Regions from separate parts of the Paenibacillus sp. ATY16 genome, predicted to be linked through region 2. Evidence: riboswitches for the same ligand, from Rfam matches in the RefSeq annotation. Region 2 holds a riboswitch; each other region holds the start of a gene.

Region 1 (6,834 bases), on a different contig from region 2:
CCGTTTCTGGAGGAGCGGGAGCCGTTCCACCGCTGGGCAGGCCTCCGGCCATCCACGCAGGACGGTTTCCCTTTGCTTGGACCGCTAGAGGAATCGGGCGGCCGCGTCATTATGGCGGCGGGCCATTACCGCAACGGCATTCTTCTAAGTCCGGTAACGGCACGAGTTGTGGCCGATTATATCGATAACGGCAGCAGGCTGCCGGCGTTTGCGCCGGAACGGTTTTCCTACTAAACGATAAACGGGGTGAAATACAAATGGCGGAATCCATAAACGGCAATGTAGCCCGGGCTTTGACGATTGCCGGCTCGGACAGCGGCGGCGGAGCAGGCATTCAGGCGGATTTAAAAACGTTCCAGGAGCTTGGCGCTTACGGGATGTCTGCTTTAACGGCGATTACAGCGCAAAATACGCTTGGCGTGCAAGGCGTATTCCCGCTCACCAAGGAAGCGGTAAAGGCCCAGATTCACTCCGTCGGCAGCGATATCGGCGTTGACGCTTTAAAGACCGGCATGTTGTTTAGTGCCGAGATTATCGAGGAAGTAGCCGAGGCGATTGCTTTCTTCGGCTGGAAGAAGGTTGTGGTCGATCCGGTTATGATCGCAAAAGGCGGCGCGTCGCTCCTTCAGGTAGAGGCCGTGCGGGCTTTAACCCGCAAGCTGCTGCCTCTGACGATGATCGTAACGCCAAACATTCCGGAAGCCGAGCATCTGACCGGTATGGCCGTGCGCAACAAGGCCGACAAGCTTGAAGCGGCGAAAAAGCTGTCCAGCCTTGGCGCCCGTTATGTCCTGATCAAGGGCGGGCATGAAGCGGGAACCGAAGCGGTGGATCTGCTCTTCGACGGCAGCGGCTACAGCGAGCTGGCAGGCAGACGGATCGAAACGGCCCGCACCCATGGCACCGGTTGTACGTATTCGGCTGCGCTCACTGCAGGCCTTGCTCAAGGGCTTGATATCGAGGAAGCCGTACGCCAGGCAAAAGCCTATATACAAGCCGCCATTGAAGACGGCATTACCGTCGGCGGCGGACATGGCCCAACGAATCATTGGGCCTATCGAAAGAGAGGATTAGTCCCTAAATAGCGGGACAAGATCCAGTCCTAATTCCGCGCTCCCCGTCATACATATGATGAAGAGGAGCGTGAATAAGGTGGAGGATAACAAAGTCAGGCGTTATTATCAGCTTAAGCAAAAGCAGAAGGAAATCGAGCAGGAATTATCCGAGCTGCGCGGTGAAATTATACAGCATTGCGCCGAGCTGGACCTCTCCGAACTGGAAGTAGGCAGCTACAAGGTGAAGATTGTTTCCCAGGAGCGCAAGGAATTCGATGAGAGCAAGCTGTATGCTGCTCTTCCCGATCCCGATGTATGGCGGCTGCTCTCGAAGCCCGATACCTCCAAAATCGCCGGTCTCATCAAGCTGAACGTTATTTCGGAGGATACCATCAAGGATACGTTTTCGGTTAAGCACTTATTTCTTCTTCAAGTGGATAAGAAATGACCGCAGAGATTTAACATAACCCCGCCCAATCTTCCTCGGGAAATTGGGCGGGGATTTTTATTGATTAATTGTTGACAATATTACGAATTGTGAGATAATTATAATAAGCTTAGTTCTCGGCGTTGCCGAGAAGCGGGGAAACCAATCTTTTGGGGCGAATCAGCCGGTTATCGGCTGTAGGGAACCATCTATCCCGAGTCCGTCAGCTAACCTCGTCAGCTTTGAGATGGGTCTTTTGCGAATAACATTGCAAACGATAGACCCTTGCTGGGTCTTTTTCTGTTTTAAAGGCCCAAATTGCGCACAGACCATATCCATGCTCTGTGCTGCGGGGGTCTTTTTTTTCATTTTTCGTGGAGGTGGGATGGACTTCCCGGCATAGGTGATGCTTTTAATAACCTTTTGGAGGGATGCGAAATGGTACAACCAATGGCCGATAACGGTAGATCGGCAGGTCTGTCGGAGGCGGAAAGAGAACGGCTTAAGAAGCATTTTCGCGTCAATGATTATTACTTAAACCTGATTGACTGGGATGATCCGAAGGATCCGATCCGCAAGCATCTGATTGCGGCTGCGGGGGAAGCCCCTCACGGGCTTCAGGAGTTTTCTTGGGAAGCTGCCGGCTGCAAGCACATTTATCAGTCGATGGTTCTTCTTCCCGTGTCCCAGGCAGCGGAAGGAATTGCGTACATCGCCGAACATAACGAAATTCATAAGGTTGTGCTGACGGGCGATAGTCTGATGTTAGGTATTTCCAAGCTGACCCGAATAATCGAGCAGCTGCGGAATATCGAGCATATCGGCACGATTAGGCTGGATTCCAGAATGCCGGTTCATAATCCGATGAGGATTTACGAGGACCATGAACTGTTAGAGATGTTAAGCCGGTTCTCGAGTCCGGAGAAACGCATCTATTTAATGACCACGATTAACCATCCGAGGGAAGTAACGGCCGAAGCGAAGAAAGCCTTTAATGCCCTTCACCAGGCGGGCGTAATCGTTCTTAATCAAACCCCTATTGTCAAGGGCGTTAACAATGATCCTCTTCTGTTAGGCAAGCTGATCGATCAGCTGTCCCAGGCTGGGGTTTCGCCCTATTCCTTTATCATTAACCGTCCCAATCCTTCTTATCCCGAGTCTAGTCTATCCCTGCAAACGCAGTTCTCCATCGTTCAGCAAGCAAAAGAACTAACCGCGGAGCTTGGGAAGCGGATCCGGCTTCTGATGGCCCATGATTATGGCAAGGTTGAATTGCTGGATATAGAGGGCGGCAAAGCCTACGTGAAATACCATCACTATCAAGAAGAAGGAAAAGGCCGTTTTATCATGCTGGATTGTCCTCCTGAAGCATCTTGGCTGGAGGATTTGTCGGAGCACGATGATCATATGGTCTATCTGCCGTCCGGTCAGCCTGCCAAGAATAAATAAAGGATGTTCATAAGCAAAAGGAGAAGTAAGAAGGGATCGTATTTCACATCCCGGGAGGCTTCTATCAATGAGAGTATACGGCCAGGAAATCGTGAACGCCCTGCAGGCTCAGCAGGAAGAAGCAAACTTGAACGGCACGCAGGTTATTGTAAAGGTTAATCCGGAAGAGACAAGGGCCGGTTATCTGGATCCCTACGAGCTTCAGATTATTAGGAAATGGGCGGGGGAACAAAAGGCTGCCCCAGCCCAGCCTCCGTCGCCGGAGGAGCAGCTTCGGCTTATACGCGATTCCATGGGATTTCCGAACCGTAATTTGAATACGGTGGAGATTTACACCGGATACGAACGCGTAAAGCTTGGCGACAATGAGGTTGGCCTATGGCGGTATTATCCGCGCAAATCGATGCGGAAGCCTAATAAACCTTGTCTCATTTATATTCACGGCGGCGGCTGGATCGGCGGTACCGTGTTTGCGGTGGAGAACCCTTGCCGGCTGATTGCCGAGCTGGCCGATGCCGTAGTTTTTAATATTGATTATTCCTTGGCTCCGGAGCGTAAGTTCCCTAACGGATTTAACGATTGCTTTCATGCCGTTCAATATATTTACGAGCATGCCGAGGAATACGGCATCGACCGGAACCGGATTGCGGTAGGCGGCGACAGTGCCGGCGGCAATCTGTCGGCCGCCGTAGCAACCAAGGACCGGGATCTGGGTACTCGCATGGTAGCTCAGCAGGTGCTCATTTATCCGTGCGTGACCTTCCTTAACGGGGTGAACGGTTATCAGTGGGAGCTGTCCCAATTCGAGATGTCGGATGAGCAGAGGGCGATGATAGATCCGATGCTGGGGATTGGACGGCCGACCGAGGCCGACCCGGAAGGCAGAAAGGCTTGGGAGCTTTATTTGCCGCATGAGGAGGAGGTCCGTAATCCTTATGTCAGTCCGCTTCTGGCTGACAGCGCTGGATTACCGCGTACGTTGTGCGTAGGAGCTGAATTTGACGGGCTGCGCATTCAGTCCGAAGTATACAGCAGGCAGCTTGCGGCAGCCGGCGTACCGGTCAAGACGATCCGGTACAAGGGATGTACGCATGCTTTTATTGACCGACTGGGCTTTGTGCCGCAGGCCGAGGATTTATGTATCGAAATTGCAAATGCTTTGAAAGCACTATAATAGAAGAGATCATTTTTCCAAGCCCGTTCTTCCTTGATGGAAGAACGGGCTTTTTGCGTTATTTCGCACACGAAATATGAAAAATCAGGATTATAGCATAGTTGATAGGACGCAACAAGTAAGAAAATACTCATCAAAGACTCATCCATTCTCAGAAAGTGGTTAAGACCCAAGAAACGCCTAGATTACAGCATTCTTAACGCTTTCATTTACCGCTCGTTGCCAATTTTTGCGGGTGTCCTTGGGGTTCTGAGCCAATTTATAATAGCCCTATCAACAAGTTAGGGAGTGAGTATTGAAATGAAATTCATGACTAAAATTGCTATGCTGCTGGTAGCTATCGCCTTGCCGGTAACGGCCCTGTTGCACACAACCGCGGATGCGGCCATGTCTGCGGATGCAAAGAGGAACAAGATTGTTTCCACCGCATTGAACCTGAAAGGCAAAGTGAACTATGTAAGCTGGCAGAACCGTCAAGAGAAAAAAGCCCCTTACGCTACGGATTGCTCCGGCTTCACAGCGCTTGTATATAAACTTGCTAATGTTGGCGTTACTCTGGTTAACCGTGATGATGATGATCAAGCTAAAGTAGGTAAAAAAGTAGGCTACGGCAACTTCAAAAAAGGCGATCTTCTGTTCTTCTGGAACAGCGGCTCGAAAAATCATAAAGACGTAGGCCATGTCGGCATCTACATCGGCAACGGCAAAATGATTCATAACGCAAGCCCTTCGAAGGACGTTATCGTATCGAACGTTAACGATAGCTACTATAAACAGCGTTTCATCGTGGGACGTCGCGTGATTAACTAGATTGCTGATTAGGTGAGTTAACGCTTACACTGCGCAATCGAATATTCCTTTTAATTGCTTAAAGGAACAGGGAAATGCCGTACGGAGTGATCCGTACGGCATTTTTTTTGCGGTTAGATGATTTCCGCGTTGACGGAGTCGGGATCCTTTACGATATGCTGGCGGACATGCTGGATCATCTTTTTCATGCGGACGGCTTCGGCGCTGGACGGGTCGAGCTTTTTTAAATGGGCGGTAAGCGGGAAGACCTTAAAGGCGCTTCGGCCTCCCGTTTTGCTGATCCGCGTCCAGGTTGGAATAAAGTCGACCTTCTTAATGCGAATGGTGCCATCTTCAAGCTTGCGCACCTGGAGCTGAGTAATGAGTCCGGTTAAGGTATGGTCGTTGTAATAGAGGCGGGTCGAAATGATATTGCCGAGGGAATAAATGGCGAATCTGCGGATACCCGATCCGCTTTTGTAGAAGACGGCTGGCTGAATGGTATGCGAGTGGGCTCCGAGTATAATGTCAGCGCCGTTTTTGAATAATAATTGCACCATATCCTTTTGCTTTTGCACCGGGTAATTCGAGTATTCTCTGCCCATATGCAGGCATACGATAGTCAGATCGACGTTTTTGGCTTTCAGCCGTTTCAGGTCGGAGACCATTTTGGCCGGATTGATCAGGTCAACCGCCCATTTATGGTCCGAGGGAACCGGTATTTTATTCGTGGTTTTCGTATAAGCAAGGAAGCCGATCTTGATGCCTTTGACTTCTTTCACGACTAGACTTTGCGATTCATTCTGCGTCCGGTAAGTTCCGGTATGGGCAATCCCCTTGGCATCCAAAATTCTGAGCGTACGCTTCAGACCGTTAATGCCGTTGTCCATGCAATGATTGTTGGCTGTCGAGACAAAGTCAAAACCAAGATTTTTTAAGGTATCGGCAAAAGCGTCCGGGCAGTTGAACATAGGCCAGTTCGTACGCGGATGGCGTTTCACCACACTGTAAGCGTCCTCGGAGGTTTTACCCGCAAATACGGTTTCCAGGTTGCCGATGGTCAGATCCGCATTGCGCAGATAAGGGGCGATCGGTTCGAACAGATGGTCGAAGGAATAGCCTTTTTCTCCTTTGCAGGAGTTAATAATACGCGTCTTCATCAGGAAATCCCCGACTGCGGCTATCGTTATTTCCGTACTCATGATTCATCTCCGTTTATTGGGTTTTTGACAGCAGGCTGCGGGCATATTGAAAATGCGTATGCAGGCATTGCTCCCAAGCTTTGAGTCCATACAGCTGCCGCATAATTTTTTTTCCCGGCTTGATGTTGATTTCAAGCAGCCACAGCTTGCCGTGGACATCAACCGCGAGGTCAATGCCAAGCTCGCAAAGGCGGGCGCCATACGATTTTTCCGTAAACGTCGGAATATATTCCGCGAGTTCGCGGACGGATTTGGCGAGCGCTTCGCCCTTCTCGTCGCCAAACTCTTTTTTTAGATAGGAGCTTGCTTCAAAGGCATGGCCGCCGCTCTTCAGATTGGACGTAATCCGTCCGCGCTGCGCTTCCCGCACGGCAATCCCCGTTGTCTCCCAGTTCCCTTCGCTTTTCTTCAGCATCAACGCGCGAATGTCGTAAATAATTCCTTGCTTGTTCCGGATATCGATCCACTGCTGCATGATTTGGCGTTCCTTGCTCAGCGCGCGTCTAATTAACGAACGGATACCAACAGCGCTCGTTAATCGCGTTTGTTCGCCGTTTTTTTGCACTTTATACTGTCCTTGCTCCAGCGTGACGCGTACGATATCTCTGCCGCCCCAGCCGTTAATCGGCTTCAGCATGACGCTATTATACTTTTTCACAAAGGCTAAAAAGCTGCTAGAGTCCTTCACCAGTTCAGTAGGCAGAAGATACGGCTTCAGAACGGGGGAAGTGAGCAGAT
Region 2 (6,834 bases):
TCCAGAGCATCTTTCTCGCCAATACCAAGGGTACGGCGCAATTCGATTGGAATAACAACACGACCCAATTCGTCGACTTTACGTACAATACCAGTAGATTTCATCATGATTTTGTTTCTCCTCTCAGGAAATTACATTTCGTCACTATTCGACATAGTTTTTCTTTTTATGGCTACTATAATACCAACGATTCCCATAATAGTCAACCGAGAAAGTCTTTAATAGAGCTTACTAGACCTATATTTACGGGAATTTGACTCTATAGCAAGGTCATATTAATCTTACTATAGAATACAACAGCTTCGACAATTTGGAAACTATATTACGACAGTATTCGACATTCTACCAGAGTTTTGTGTCGAAACCATGAACAAAGGGGTTGAAAGGGCGAGTGAATCAGCAGCTGACCGAAGAGAAGGTTTTTAAGGATCCGGTGCACAAATATATTTACGTGCAGGATCAGACGGTGTGGGATTTGATCAACACGAAGGAGTTTCAGAGGCTTAGACGAATTCGCCAGCTTGGAACCTCTTATTTGACGTTTCATGGCGCAGAACACAGCCGATTCTCCCACTCCTTAGGGGTTTATGAAATAACGAGGAAAATCATCTCTCAATTCGAGCGTAACGAGTATCCGGGTTGGCCGGCGGAGGAAAGATTGCTGGCTCTCTGCGCCGCGCTTCTGCACGACGTTGGCCATGGGCCTTTTTCTCATTCGCTGGAGCAGGTATTCGACACTCATCATGAGCAATGGACCTGTGCGATTTTGCTGGAGGATACGGAAGTTAACCGCGTGCTGCGCCGCGTATCGGAGGATTTCCCGGAGAAGGTAGCCTCGGTAATCAGTAAGACGTACCCGAACCCGATCGTTGTAAGCCTGATTTCCAGCCAGATGGATGCGGACCGAATGGACTATCTGCTGCGCGATGCTTATTTTACGGGAGTCAACTACGGCAACTTCGACCTGGAGCGGATTTTGCGCGTCCTGCGTCCCGTTCAGGGCAAGATTGTCGTAAAGGAAAGCGGGATGCATGCCATCGAGCATTACTTAATGTCCCGTTACCAGATGTATTGGCAAATTTATTTCCATCCGGTTACCCGGAGCTCGGAGATTATACTCAGGCAGATCACCCGCCGGGCCAAGGAGCTGTACGACAGCGGCTACACCTTTTCGTGGATGCCGGGACCCATTAACAAGCTGCTTGACGGCAGCATTACGGTACCGGATTATTTGAAGCTGGACGAGGCCTACATGCAGACGATCTTCTCGTTATGGACCGAAGAGAAGGATGCATTGCTCGCCGGGTTGTGCGACCGGTTCCTCAATCGCCAGCTCTACAAATACATTACGCTTGATGATCCGGGGGATTCTTTATTGGAAGAAGCGGCTCTGGAGTTCATCGCGATCGGTCTTAACCCGGACTACCATATGGAAATCGATTTCCCGTTTGACCAGCCTTACGACATTTATCGCCCCGATGCGAAAAAAGGCGGGAAAGAGGATAAAGCGCCGATTTTGCTGCTTAACGAAGATAACACCTTAAGCGAAATATCGGTGAAATCCGACATTGTACGATCCATCAGCGGACTGCATCAAGGCCAGTATCATATTTATTACCCGATCGAGCCCCTGCTCGCCGCTGCTGACCGGCTAAGCCCGGCTGTCCGGGAATTATTCAAAATTTAACTCTATATAGAAGGAGCTTGCAGCTAAGATGATATCTTTATTCGACACGCATACCCACCTGGACTCTCCGCAATTCGACAACGACCGTGCCGAAGTTATCGAAAGGGCGCGTGCTGCCGGTGTCGATTTAATGATCAATATCGGTTTCAACCGCGAAACAATTCCAACGACGATGGAGCTTGCGGAAAAATACGATTTTATTTACGCAGCAGTTGGATGGCATCCGGTGGACAGCGTTTTCATGGAGCCGGGGGATCTGGAATGGATCGAGCAGCTTTGTGCCCATCCGAAGGTTGTAGCCATAGGGGAAATCGGTCTTGATTACCACTGGGATACCTCTCCGAAGGATGTGCAGCACCGGGTATTCCGGGATCAAATTCGCCTAGCCAGGAAGCTGGGTAAGCCGATTGTCATCCATAACCGGGATGCGCATGAGGACATTGTTCGTATTCTGAGGGAAGAGAAAGCGTCTGAAGTCGGAGGGGTTATGCACTGCTACTCCGGCAGCTGGGAAACGGCAAAAATGTGCCTCGATATGAACTTCTATATTTCGTTCGGCGGACCCGTCACTTTCAAAAATGCAAGGGTGCCAAAAGAGGTGCTTGCGAACGTTCCGCTTGACCGTCTTCTTATCGAAACGGACTCCCCTTATTTGTCTCCACATCCATTTAGAGGGAAGAGAAATGAGAGCTCGTATGTGTCCCTGGTCGCAGAGGCTGCAGCGGAAATAACAGGAAAATCCAAGGAAGAAATCGCAGTTATTACAAGCGCAAACGGTAAAAAATGTTTTGGTATTGTTTAAAAACGGATTAAAACCGCTGAAATAAGGACTATAGCGGCGATAAAACTCTTTTTACTTGTTGGAATCGCCGATATTTGCCTTCAGAATCCTAAAATTTCGTTAAAATCGTCTTTTAACGCATCTTTACAATTCTGTGGTCAGGAATGTATGATTTTTCTCAGAGCTTTAACTTTTGTATTGGATTTCCAGTTTGCGCTTAATCTCCGAAAGCCGGAGAGCGGGGGAACCAACGACAGCGGATGCATAATTAAGACGTCTTGAAGCATCGTGCTGCGTATGAATTCTTCAGGGGTGAATTTTGCGGCGATTGCCATGAGCATTCGTTCCGCGGATAGGGCAGCTCTCTCGCCCGAACCCGTCAGCTAACCTCGTAAGCGATTATAGAGAGCGATCAACCTCGTGTATTCACCTTTTCCTGAATGTTTGATTACCCAGGAAGCCACGATCAGATCCTCTGTCGAAGGCTTCTTTTTATTTTCGATTTTGCTACTTCGGAAATAGTCTTTACAGGGTAAATCTTGGAGGTGGGAGGCCGTAACACTGGAGCGTGCTCGTCACGCCAATATACTTAATAGTCGCGTCAATAGTATCATGCGTAACAGTTTGGCGGCGGGGCTATGAAGGAGGACCGATAGAAGTGGGCATGATCCAAGCTAAGGAGACCCATGGGAAGCGATCATCCAGCATGACTTTCGCAATGCGATGGAAGCATGAAAATTTGCGTTTGATTGTTCTGAGTGCAATTATCTCAATCGCTATGACTTTCATGTTTTTGGTGTTGTTGTACGGATCGGCTGATAAGAGCGTATCCGTAGTAGTGAACGGACAAGAAACTGTTGTTAAAACAAAACAATGGGTCCTGCAACGCCTACTGGATGAACAAGCTATAACGGTTGGACCCTATGACGAGGTATCTCATCCTCTGAATGCGTCCATCAAAGACGGAGACCGCATCGAAATCAAGTACGCGGTTCCGGTTACCGTAAAGGCAGATGGCAAAACATCGACGGTGTACACGACAGAGAAAACAGTACAGGCGGCGATCGGGAAATTAAATATTCCTGTCCGCGATCAAGATAAAGTTATCCCGTCTCTCGATACTCAGATTTCGAAGGCAATGACGGTGACCGTTACCCGCATCGATACCAAGGTAGCAGAGAATGAACGGACTTTGCCGTTCTCGATCGTAAAGAAACAAGATCCTACCCTCGAGAAAGGGAAGGAGAAGCTGGTGCAATCCGGAAAGAATGGCGTCGTTATCGAGCGCGTGGAGAAAAAGTACGAGAACGGTGTTCTTGTCTCCTCCAAGCTGGTCGACAAGGTCGTTCAGAAGCATACGGTCAGTCAGGTCGTAGCGGTCGGATCGAAGAAGGACGTACATACGCTCTCGGCTGCGAGCACGGGCTCCTATACAAAGAGCGGCGTAACGTTTAAGGCAAAGAAGATTCTCAAGAATGTCACTTTAACCGCCTATTCGGCAGGCGTAGCTTCTACGGGCAAGGATGAGAGTCATCCGGGATACGGCATTACGGCTTCCGGCGCGAAGGTGAAGGAAGGCCGTACGATCGCGGTGGATCCGGATGTTATTCCAATCGGCTGGTGGGTGTACATCGAAGGCATTGGCTTCCGCAGAGCGGAGGATACGGGCAGCGCCATCAATGGCAACAAGATCGACGTTTACTTTGACAGCACAAGCTATGCCAATAAGTTCGGCCGGAAAAAAGGGTATACCGTATACGTGCTTGGACCAACCAAGCCAACCGCGAGCTAATGGCTTCACGCTATCGTATTTCATTGTTAAATATGCCATTATAAGAAGAGGCGCTGCCTCTTCTTTTTGTGTGTATGGAGATGCTAAGCAGGCTGCATAATCATTGACGGTGAAAGAAGAGCGAAAGTTGCTGCTTTGGAAAGGAATGTTCGCTTGTGATTAAGGAAATTATTGTGGTGGAAGGCAAAGACGATACGGTAGCCGTGAAGCGGGCCGTTGAGGCGGATACGATCGAAACGAACGGTTCTGCGGTTGGCGAGGAAGTGCTTCGCCGGATCGAGCTGGCGATGGAACGCAGAGGCGTTATTATATTTACGGACCCCGATCATGCGGGCGAGAGAATTCGCAAAATTGTCGCTCGGCGCGTGCCGGGCTGCAAGCATGCTTTTCTGCCGCAGGAGAAGGCCATGTACAAAGGCGATATCGGAATCGAGAACGCAAGCCCCGAAGCGATTCGTCAGGCGCTCTCCGAGCTGCGGACGGAGATGGCGGCGGGAGAAGGGGACATTACCTGGGAAGATCTGATGGAAGCGGGTCTTATCGTCCATCCGGACGCGGCAAACCGCCGTCTTCGGATGGGCAAGCTGCTTGGGATCGGATATGCGAACGGCAAGCAGTTTTTCAAACGGTGTACAAGCTTCCGGATCTCCCGCGAAGAATTCGCGGAGGCTCTGCGTACGATGGAACAGGGACAGGAGTGAACGGTATGAGCGGAAACGATATGAAGGCGATTGAAGTAGCAACGCCGAAACGCACGAAGGAAATTATCGCGAAGTATGGCTTCTCGTTTAAGAAGAGCTTGGGCCAGAACTTCTTGATTGATCAAAATATTTTACACAAGATCGTAAGCGCGGCCGGACTCGACAAGACGAAGGGCGCTCTTGAGATCGGTCCGGGCATCGGCGCGCTCACGCAGCATCTGGCTGCGGCGGCGGGCACGGTGACGGCTATTGAGATCGACAATCGGCTTATTCCGATTCTGGGCGACATTCTGGCGGGCGAGGAGCATGTGAAGGTCGTGCACGGCGACGTGCTTAAGCTGGACCTGAAAAAGCTGTTCGAGGAGCGTTTCGCTGACGTGACTGGCGTAAGCGTCGTGGCGAACCTGCCGTATTACGTGACGACTCCGATTCTGATGAAGCTGCTGGAAGAGCGTCTGCCGCTCGAGAACATCGTCGTCATGATTCAGAAGGAAGTCGCGGAGCGGATGGCGGCGAAGCCGGGCGGCAAGGAGTACGGCAGCTTGAGCGTAGCCGTGCAGTATTACTGCGAGCCGCAGCTTGTCTGCATCGTGCCGCATACGGTATTTATTCCGCAGCCGAATGTCGACTCGGCTGTCATCAAGCTGGCGGTGCGCGAGAAGCCGCCGGTGGATGTGGAGGACGAGGCGCATTTCTTCCGCATCGTCCAGGCGAGCTTCGCCCAGCGCCGCAAAACGCTGGCGAACAATCTGACGGCGTTCGTGGGCAAGGAACGCCGCGAGGAAATGACGCAGCTGCTTATCGGCTGCGAGATTGATCCTGGCCGTCGAGGGGAGACCTTGTCCCTCGACGAGTTCGCCCGCATCAGCCGCGCCTTCCTGGCGGCGGGCTGGCGGGGTTAGCTCGGCCTGCTGTTAGCGGCCGAGCCTTGTTTGAGCCGGCGGCGAGCGTTTAGCGCCGCCGGCTTTGTTGTGGCCGCGCCCGCCGCCGGAGTGGCGGGCAGGGAGGGCCTTGGCACGGCTGCGAAGCGCCGTGCGGGTGCTCGGGCCTGTAAGGGGGCACTGTGGCCCCCAAACAGCCCGCTCATCCGTTCAGAGTATCCCACTGAGATCTGTCGGCTATCTGATGTTCCTGTAACGTGGAAAAAACGACTTACACGACTCTACTGTCGTTTGCTCCATCCACTATGGCCTCAGCAACACGGAAAACCGACTTACACAGCTTTATCTTCGCTTCATTTGTCCTCCGGAGGCCCAGCAACACGAAAATTTCCTCTTACAGCCCACAAAGAATACTAAGCACACCGCTTAAAGATCCTGTAGCATGAAAAAACCGACTTACACGGCCTCACCCTCGCTCCACCATTACCCGGGCAATATGCAAGTAAGGGAATGGGGGATAGTTTGAATACCGCGAATTTTAACTTCAGGTGGAACACTCTTTACTCCCTAGGGGGCATAGAAAGCGCCGCGATCGGCTAACTGGCAAATTCGGTGACGGGCGACGTACACCAATAAGCTGCAAAAGCGCACAGAGTGCTGCAAAGTTAAAACACGTCGTCCTACATTGAGTGAATTGCCGAAAGACCTCAGAAGTGATGTAGCTGCCGGTTGTTGCCTTTCCTTGCACTCTAAGCTGTCTATAGTTTGCTGCACTTTTGGGCGTAGTTATTACTCCATTGTGCTGCATGGAGCAACGGTGTGTAAAACGTTTATGGCACCTGTATATAGCAAGCAAGCGTTGCTATTCATTTATAACAGCGGGCAGGCAATACGCCCGCCCGCCATAACGCCGCACCAGGCGCAGTAGCGCGGGCAGCCTCTGCCTCCCACAAGGAATGTGGGAGGCAATTGGGAAGCGGAGGCTACCCGCA
Region 3 (6,834 bases), on a different contig from region 2:
TATCGTTCCGGCTCCAAAGCCTTTATGTTGTTTGTTGCTGACTACGTTAAGAGAGAGGGACTTCTTCTCTTTTTTTTCCGGCTCTGCCGGCTGTCCTTGCTGTTCCGTCATCGCTCTTCCACCTTCCCCGTACAATAATTCCATTTTAGCTAATAATCCGCGAAAAGCAAACATATACATGCTGTAGATGCTTGTCACGGGAGGGAATTGTATCATGTCTCCACGCTACGTCAAACGATTGTTGCTGTTTACGCTTACCGCCGTCCTGCTCGGCCTCTCCATCCAGCAGGGCTTCGGCCGCGCTTGGCAATCCCAATATACCTATGCTCTCGCCCCTGCCGCCAAAGCAGCGACCGATTCTGCGCCAAAATCGGCCAAGCCGCCTGCCTCGTCCCAACCTGACGCTGACAATGTGGCTCCTAAACCGCAGGCGCTTAGCAAGCGGATCACCGAGTACCATATCAACGTATCGCTTCGCGACGATATCCGGTATCTCGACGGCCAGCAGACCGTCACCTGGACGAACCCCGGCAAAAAGACGGTGTCCGAGCTTTATTTCCACCTCTATCCGAACGCCTTCATGTCGGACAAAACCACGTTTATGAAGGAATCCGGCGGAAAGCTGCGCTCGGATAAAGCAACCGAAGCAAGCCAGGGCTACATGAAGCTGCTTACGCTGGAGACGACGGAAGGAGAAAGCCTGCTTCCGCGGCTGCATTATGTTCAGCCCGATGACAACAATCCGAATGACTTTACGCTGGCCAAGCTAAAACTGCCCGAACCGGTTGCCCCCGGCAAGTCGGTTACCCTCGAGATGGGCTTTGAGGTGAAGCTGCCCGAAGTATTCGCGCGCATGGGCTACTCCGGCAATTACGTGATGGCGGGCCAATGGTTCCCTAAGCTGGCCGTGTACGAGACAGCGGGGACAAGAGGCCGTACCACAGAAGGCTGGAACACGCATCAGTACCACGGCAACTCCGAGTTTTACAGCGACTTCGGCATTTATTCCGTCCGCATTCAAGTGCCGGAATCCTATACCGTTGCAGCAACGGGCTTTCAGACGAAGGCAGTAGAGAAAAAGGGCAACCGGGCATTCTATCAGTTCTACGCCGATGACGTGCATGACTTCGCCTGGGCCGCATCTCCGGACTTTATCTATTATGAAGACACGTTATCCGGCCCCGGCATTCCGGGTGTGCGCATAAAGCTGTATCTGGATCCCGCGCATGAGGAATTGAAGGACCGGTATATGCATGCCGCCAAATCCGCGCTCTCCAAGTACGGGCAATGGTATGGCGAGTATCCGTACTCGACCTTATCGGTTGTAGTCCCTCCCAAAGGAGCTAACGGCTCCGGCGGAATGGAGTATCCGACACTCGTCACGGCTTTCGCCGCCGAGACGGACAATCCGGGCTACAGTCTCGAGAGGACCGTTGTGCATGAGGTCGGGCATCAATACTGGTACGGCATGGTAGCCTCTAATGAATTCGAAGAAGCCTGGCTCGACGAAGGCTTTACAAGCTATGCGGAAGACAAGGTTATGGCCAGCGAATACGGCATCGAAGCCAACCTTCCGCTGGAAGCGAGCTATATGACGGCCCCCGCTCCGCTCAAGCAGCCATCCTGGGCATATCCGAGCAATAACGTCTATGCTGAAAATGTGTACATGCGGGCAAAGCTTGTGCTAATTGGCATCGAGAAGCAGGTCGGCGAGAAAATGATGCAGAAGATTATGCGAACCTACTTCCAGAAATATAAGTTCAAGCATCCAACCACCACCGACTTCCAGCGCGTTGTCGAGCAGGTTACCAAACAAAAGTGGACCAATTACTTCGACCAATATGTCTACGGCAATCAGATGGCGGACGTATCCGTAGAGTCCATTACTGTCCATCCTGTCGAGCAGGATGGAGCGCGGATGTATGAATCGGTTATCTCTCTTCAGCGCAACGGCGGCTATAACGGTACGGTTCCGGTTGTCCTGAAGTTCAAGGACGGCACCATTGTTCCGAAGTCCTGGGATCCGACGGAGGCTCAAGTTCAGTACAAAGTTGTCCATAGCTCCCCGCTAGAATGGGTAGCTGTCGATCCGCAGCATACAAACGTGCTCGACAATAAGCATATCAACGACTATATGAAGGCCGACTTATCCGAGGTCACGCGTACCCGTTGGAGTCTTGGGGCTTCCAACGTCATTCAAGGTCTGCTCGGATTACTGGGCTGGTGAGAAAACCTCTATCGAAGAATTCGAAGAAGAGCGACCGCGTCTAGAGCTAGGTTTTATCGCAATAAGAATTTGTTCTCCCGGCTTGCTCGAAACTTATACATTCTTATGTGGTAGCTAAGAATTGCTTCGCAATTTTAGGAGGATTAGCCATGAAAAATCATATGAGGCAAGGCTGGCGGCTTACGATCAAGCACTTCTATATCGTTATTCTGCTATTCCTGTACCAGCTGCTATGGGGATTCTTCCTGTACCGGTTTATCGATTCGGTAGTTGCGCCGCTGCTGCGGCGGTTCCCGGATCACTCCCCGTCCAAAGCGGCCGTCCAGCTATTTTTGAGCGAAGCGCAGTTCCAGATTATGAAGACGGACCTGCTTACTCCGTACCTGTGGCTGCTTGGCGGCTTATTCGCCGCAAGAATGCTGCTCTCTCCGCTGTTTAACGCGGGGCTCCTCTACTCCCTGCAGCATGCGACCGATGCGGGAGGAACGCAGTTCCTGCAAGGTATCCGCCGGGCATGGAAGCCGGTTACCCTTCTCTACTGGATCGAGACGATTCTTGCTCTCGCTCCCGCATGGTGGCTGGCGCCAAAGGGGCTTGAAGCGCTGCTTCACAGCCGCTCGATCGGAGCCTTGCTGCAGCAGACCCTTCCTGCCGTAGGTGGCTGGCTGTTATGGGGCATCCTGCTCCATCTGCTGTTCCTGGCCATGCAGCTCGGGGCAACGAGCGGCAAGACCGGCGGCATTTTCCAATCTCTTGGCACAGCAGTCAAGCATCTTCTGCCTTTTGCCGGGTTATCGCTTCTCATGTGGGCGATCGGCTCGGGAATCGGATTGTTTGTCAGCGGCTTCTCCCTCGTATGGGCCGGCTTTATCGCCCTTCTTGTCCACCAAGGCTATCATCTTGTCCGTACCCTTATGAAAGTATGGACTCTAGCCTCCCAATACGACATTTTAAGATCAAAGGAAGTTTAAAATTCTCTCATAATTATAGAAGCAGCCCGCCCTGCGACCTAGTCGCAGCGCGGGTTTTTCGCGTTTTTTCGGGCTCGCTTGTCCGCCATTCTCCAAATAAATCAACATATCGGCTAGCAAAACCACATAGTAAAGAGTTAGTAAATCTTTATAGGGCTTCTCTGCTAGTCTGCGCGCCCTACATGAAGACTATTAACCGCAGGATACAAGCTTTTCCGCTTCCATTAGTCAAAAGGTTGCATGAGAATTATTAGAAATTGCCGTATAGAGGAGGAGATAAACGAAAATTACCGAATAGTTACCAAGTACATAAAACAAACTGCCTAATTCCTTGTACTGGAAACGGGGGAACCACCTCTGGGTGAATTGACTTCGACGTCCGAATGATTCTATCGGCGCCCGAGAAGTCATAGGGATCCTTCAACCGAACCCCACAGCTAACCTCGTCGGCATTGGAAGGAGCTTTACCGCTTTGAAAAAGGTTACAGCACTACTCCTTGGACTTGCGCTAATGCTGGCTTTTCAGGCTGGAAGCGTTTTCGCAGACTCCAAAATGGACGGCATTGTCAGCAACTTGATTGGCACGCCGTACGTTGCAGGTGGAACATCCACGAAAGGATTCGATTGCTCCGGATTTACTTCTTACGTTTTCGACAAAATGGGCATCGATCTTCCTCGTACTTCCACTTCGCAATCTGAAACAGGTAAGAAGATCGCAAAAAGCGATCTAGTGGCCGGAGATCTCGTGTTCTTCAACACGAACGGTCGTGGTGTATCTCATGTCGGCATTTATGTAGGAGACGGCAAGTTTGCTCATGCATCGTCCAGCAAGGGCGTTACGATAAGCAACCTTAGTGACTCTTATTATGTCAACCGGTATGTGACTGCTCGACGTGTCATGGACCCTAGCACTTTTGATAAATATGCCGACGAACAATAGAATCAAGCAGCCGCTTCCATCGGGGCGGATTGGCAGGATTCCTACAATAAAGCCGCATGCAGCTTGTCCCACCGGACAAACCGCATGCGGCTTTATTGTTTCCCGCTACTCTATTCAGGCAGCTGCCGTCTGCTGCTTCCGGCCGAGCGCCAGCATCGCAAGCAATACGACAAACATCGCAATTAGAAAAGCTCCAAGAATCCAGACCGTGCGGTCCGCACCATAGTTGTCCATCATCCATCCCGTTAATTTCGGGAAGATCGCCCCGCCTACGCCTCCGCAAGCGACAAGCAGACTGGTTGTCCGCTCGGTCATCCCCGGAATTAATCCGTTCGCGAATACGAGAGCAATCCCGAATACGCCGGAGAAGAACAATCCGCTTAGTCCGACAAGAACCATCATGCCGCTTAACTGCCCAACGGCCCCCATCGCAAGAATAACGACGCAGGCTCCGGCAATCGCAACAAACAGATAGCGGATGTATCCGACACGATCCGCCAGCCGTCCGGCGAACAGACGCCCCAGGATCATCGTGCCCCAGAACAGGCTAAGCGAGGAAGGGGCATTCGCCTCCGACATGCCGGAGCGTTCGATCATAATGGAAGGCAGATAATTGGAGAAGCTCATTTCCACGCCAACATAGAGGACGAAAAATAACGCCGACAGCAGCAGGAACGGAATCGAAGCTCTCTTATAACCGAACCACCCTTTTGGACGCAGTTCGCCAGCTTCCCGCTCCGCCGACGCCTTCTTCCCTCTGGCATGAAAACCGATCTTATCGTCGATTGGCCCAAACGAGATCGTCATCCATAAGATAAAGGTAATGCCGGCTAGTGCCGAGAGTATCGGGAAAGATAATTGCCATACATCGTATCGGATCAATATGCTTGCCATCGTTGGCATCAGGAAAGCGCCGATTCCAAAGAACGTTTCCAGCTTCGTCATCGCATTGGCCTTGCCGCTTTCTTCCGCCAGATCAATGACCATGGCTCCAATGACGGATTCCGTCATGCCAAAGCCGAACCCGGCAAACAAGGCGATGAACAGCATCAGTCCCCAGGAGTGGGGAGTAAGGCTGTAAGCCGCTTCGCCAAGCGTCAGGAGACCAAGCGAGAGAAGCACTCCCCCTCTTTTGCCCAGCTTGGACGTAATAAACGGGGACAGCAATACGCCCACCAAAAAACCAAAAAACTGATTCATCATCCATTGCCCGCCGTCGTCATAAGACAAACCGTATTTATCGAGCATCTGCTCCATTACCGACCCGCCCACAACATGAGCTAATCCAATTACGAGATAAGACAAACAGCCAAGCGCTATTAATTTCCGCATCGTAAAAGTTCTCCTTCGTTGTCCTTCGCCAAATCCTCATGAAGTCGATTACCGAAATGTTATAATGGAAAGAAACTTATAGATTCTTATTAATGAGGGTAGATCCATGACTAATTTTACTGATGAGGTACATTATAAACCATCACTGGAGGACATGACTATCCAGCCGATGGAAATCGATCATGCTCGGCAAATCTGCGAATGGCAATACGAATCGCCTTACGATCTTTACCATTGGCCGGCATGGGATACGATGCAAAAGGACGAGATCGAATTCGGCGACCCCGTCCTGCGACGCATGCAATATGCGGCTGTCGTGAATCGCGACCGGGAACTGATCGGGTTTGCCCAATTCTTTCCCATTGTTGGCGTTACCCGCCTAGGTCTCGGCCTTCATCCCGCTTTATGCGGAAGAGGCATCGGCCCCGGCTTTCTGCGGCTGCTGATCCGCGAAGCTCTTCGCCGAGCCCCTCAGAACAGCATTGACCTAGAGGTGCTGACCTGGAACACGCGGGCCATTCGCGCTTACGAACGGGCCGGCTTTGCCATTGAAGATACGTATGTAAGGCCAACGCCGCAAGGGCCAGCCGAGTTCCATTGTATGGTGTACCAGTCTACTCTTTAATATCCCTATAGCCGGTAATAATCAGGCTCGGGATCTTTCATATCAACGAACAAAATAATGCCGGGCTTCACCAGCACCGATACCGTCCGAATCCATGCCCTTGAATCCAGATCGGTATAGGCGCGGGAAACCATGGAGCGGCGGTTCTCGTTTAATTGCACGACATTCGGAACAAAATACGGCCGCCAGCTCCAGTTGGCCCCGCAGTATTCGTCCTCCCGCCGCCAGCTTCCGTCTTCTCTTCTCGAATAGTTGGAGGAGATCTGAATGCCGTCTTCGCTGCAAAGATAGACTCGGATGCTGTTGTTCTCCAACTCCTGCAGCAGCCGGACGATCCATTCATTATCTTCGTCCTCCAGCTCCTCCAGATGACCAATCCGGTCGATCTTGCCGGACAGCCTGTCCGACAAATAGCTCCAGTAGTTCTCCGAATAGAGCTGCAGCTGCCGGTGCGCCTCCAGTTCTTCTTCCAGCAGGGCCGAAAAACGGGACGGCTCGTCGAACTCCGGCTCGGCCTTCGCGAACAGAAAGCCCTGTACGTACCGGACTCCCGCTTGGATCGCTCTCGCCAAATCCTGCTTGGTCTCCACGCCTTCGGCAAGCAGCGAAGCCCCAAGCTGGTCAGCCAGCGCGGAGAGGGAACGAAGCGTACCCAGATAGCCGTCGTGACTCGCACTCCGTTTCAGCATATGAATGTCGATTTTCAGAATGTTCGGCTGAATCAGGGCAATCCGGTCCA

What was found. Region 2 has a riboswitch for cyclic di-AMP ahead of CFI03_RS11440 (ubiquitin-like domain-containing protein). Riboswitches for the same ligand answer to the same signal wherever they lie in the genome.
Region 1: it holds a riboswitch for cyclic di-AMP, as region 2 does, so the genes downstream of both, CFI03_RS19850 (KamA family radical SAM protein) here and CFI03_RS11440 (ubiquitin-like domain-containing protein) in region 2, are expected to answer to the same signal.
Region 3: it holds a riboswitch for cyclic di-AMP, as region 2 does, so the genes downstream of both, CFI03_RS25265 (C40 family peptidase) here and CFI03_RS11440 (ubiquitin-like domain-containing protein) in region 2, are expected to answer to the same signal.

Annotation. Positions count from the first base shown of each region.
Region 1 covers NZ_NMOK02000033.1:261,782-268,615, forward strand. Annotated here, with positions in the region: gene thiO (glycine oxidase ThiO) at 1-234, shown strand, start outside; gene thiD (bifunctional hydroxymethylpyrimidine kinase/phosphomethylpyrimidine kinase) at 258-1,085, shown strand; gene CFI03_RS19845 (hypothetical protein) at 1,132-1,503, shown strand; cyclic di-AMP (ydaO/yuaA leader) riboswitch at 1,600-1,738, shown strand; gene CFI03_RS19850 (KamA family radical SAM protein) at 1,921-2,931, shown strand; gene CFI03_RS19855 (alpha/beta hydrolase) at 2,999-4,105, shown strand; gene CFI03_RS19860 (C40 family peptidase) at 4,406-4,915, shown strand; gene CFI03_RS19865 (CapA family protein) at 5,029-6,096, opposite strand; gene CFI03_RS19870 (YheC/YheD family endospore coat-associated protein) at 6,110-6,834, opposite strand, start outside.
Region 2 covers NZ_NMOK02000020.1:8,502-15,335, forward strand. Annotated here, with positions in the region: gene CFI03_RS11425 (AbrB/MazE/SpoVT family DNA-binding domain-containing protein) at 1-107, opposite strand, end outside; gene CFI03_RS11430 (HD domain-containing protein) at 392-1,687, shown strand; gene CFI03_RS11435 (TatD family hydrolase) at 1,716-2,489, shown strand; cyclic di-AMP (ydaO/yuaA leader) riboswitch at 2,673-2,882, shown strand; gene CFI03_RS11440 (ubiquitin-like domain-containing protein) at 3,127-4,260, shown strand; gene rnmV (ribonuclease M5) at 4,416-4,961, shown strand; gene rsmA (16S rRNA (adenine(1518)-N(6)/adenine(1519)-N(6))-dimethyltransferase RsmA) at 4,967-5,863, shown strand.
Region 3 covers NZ_NMOK02000047.1:23,495-30,328, reverse strand. Annotated here, with positions in the region: gene CFI03_RS25280 (YwhD family protein) at 1-111, opposite strand, end outside; gene CFI03_RS25275 (M1 family metallopeptidase) at 215-2,227, shown strand; gene CFI03_RS25270 (hypothetical protein) at 2,377-3,198, shown strand; cyclic di-AMP (ydaO/yuaA leader) riboswitch at 3,509-3,665, shown strand; gene CFI03_RS25265 (C40 family peptidase) at 3,671-4,138, shown strand; gene CFI03_RS25260 (MFS transporter) at 4,253-5,470, opposite strand; gene CFI03_RS25255 (GNAT family N-acetyltransferase) at 5,577-6,095, shown strand; gene CFI03_RS25250 (EAL domain-containing protein) at 6,101-6,834, opposite strand, start outside.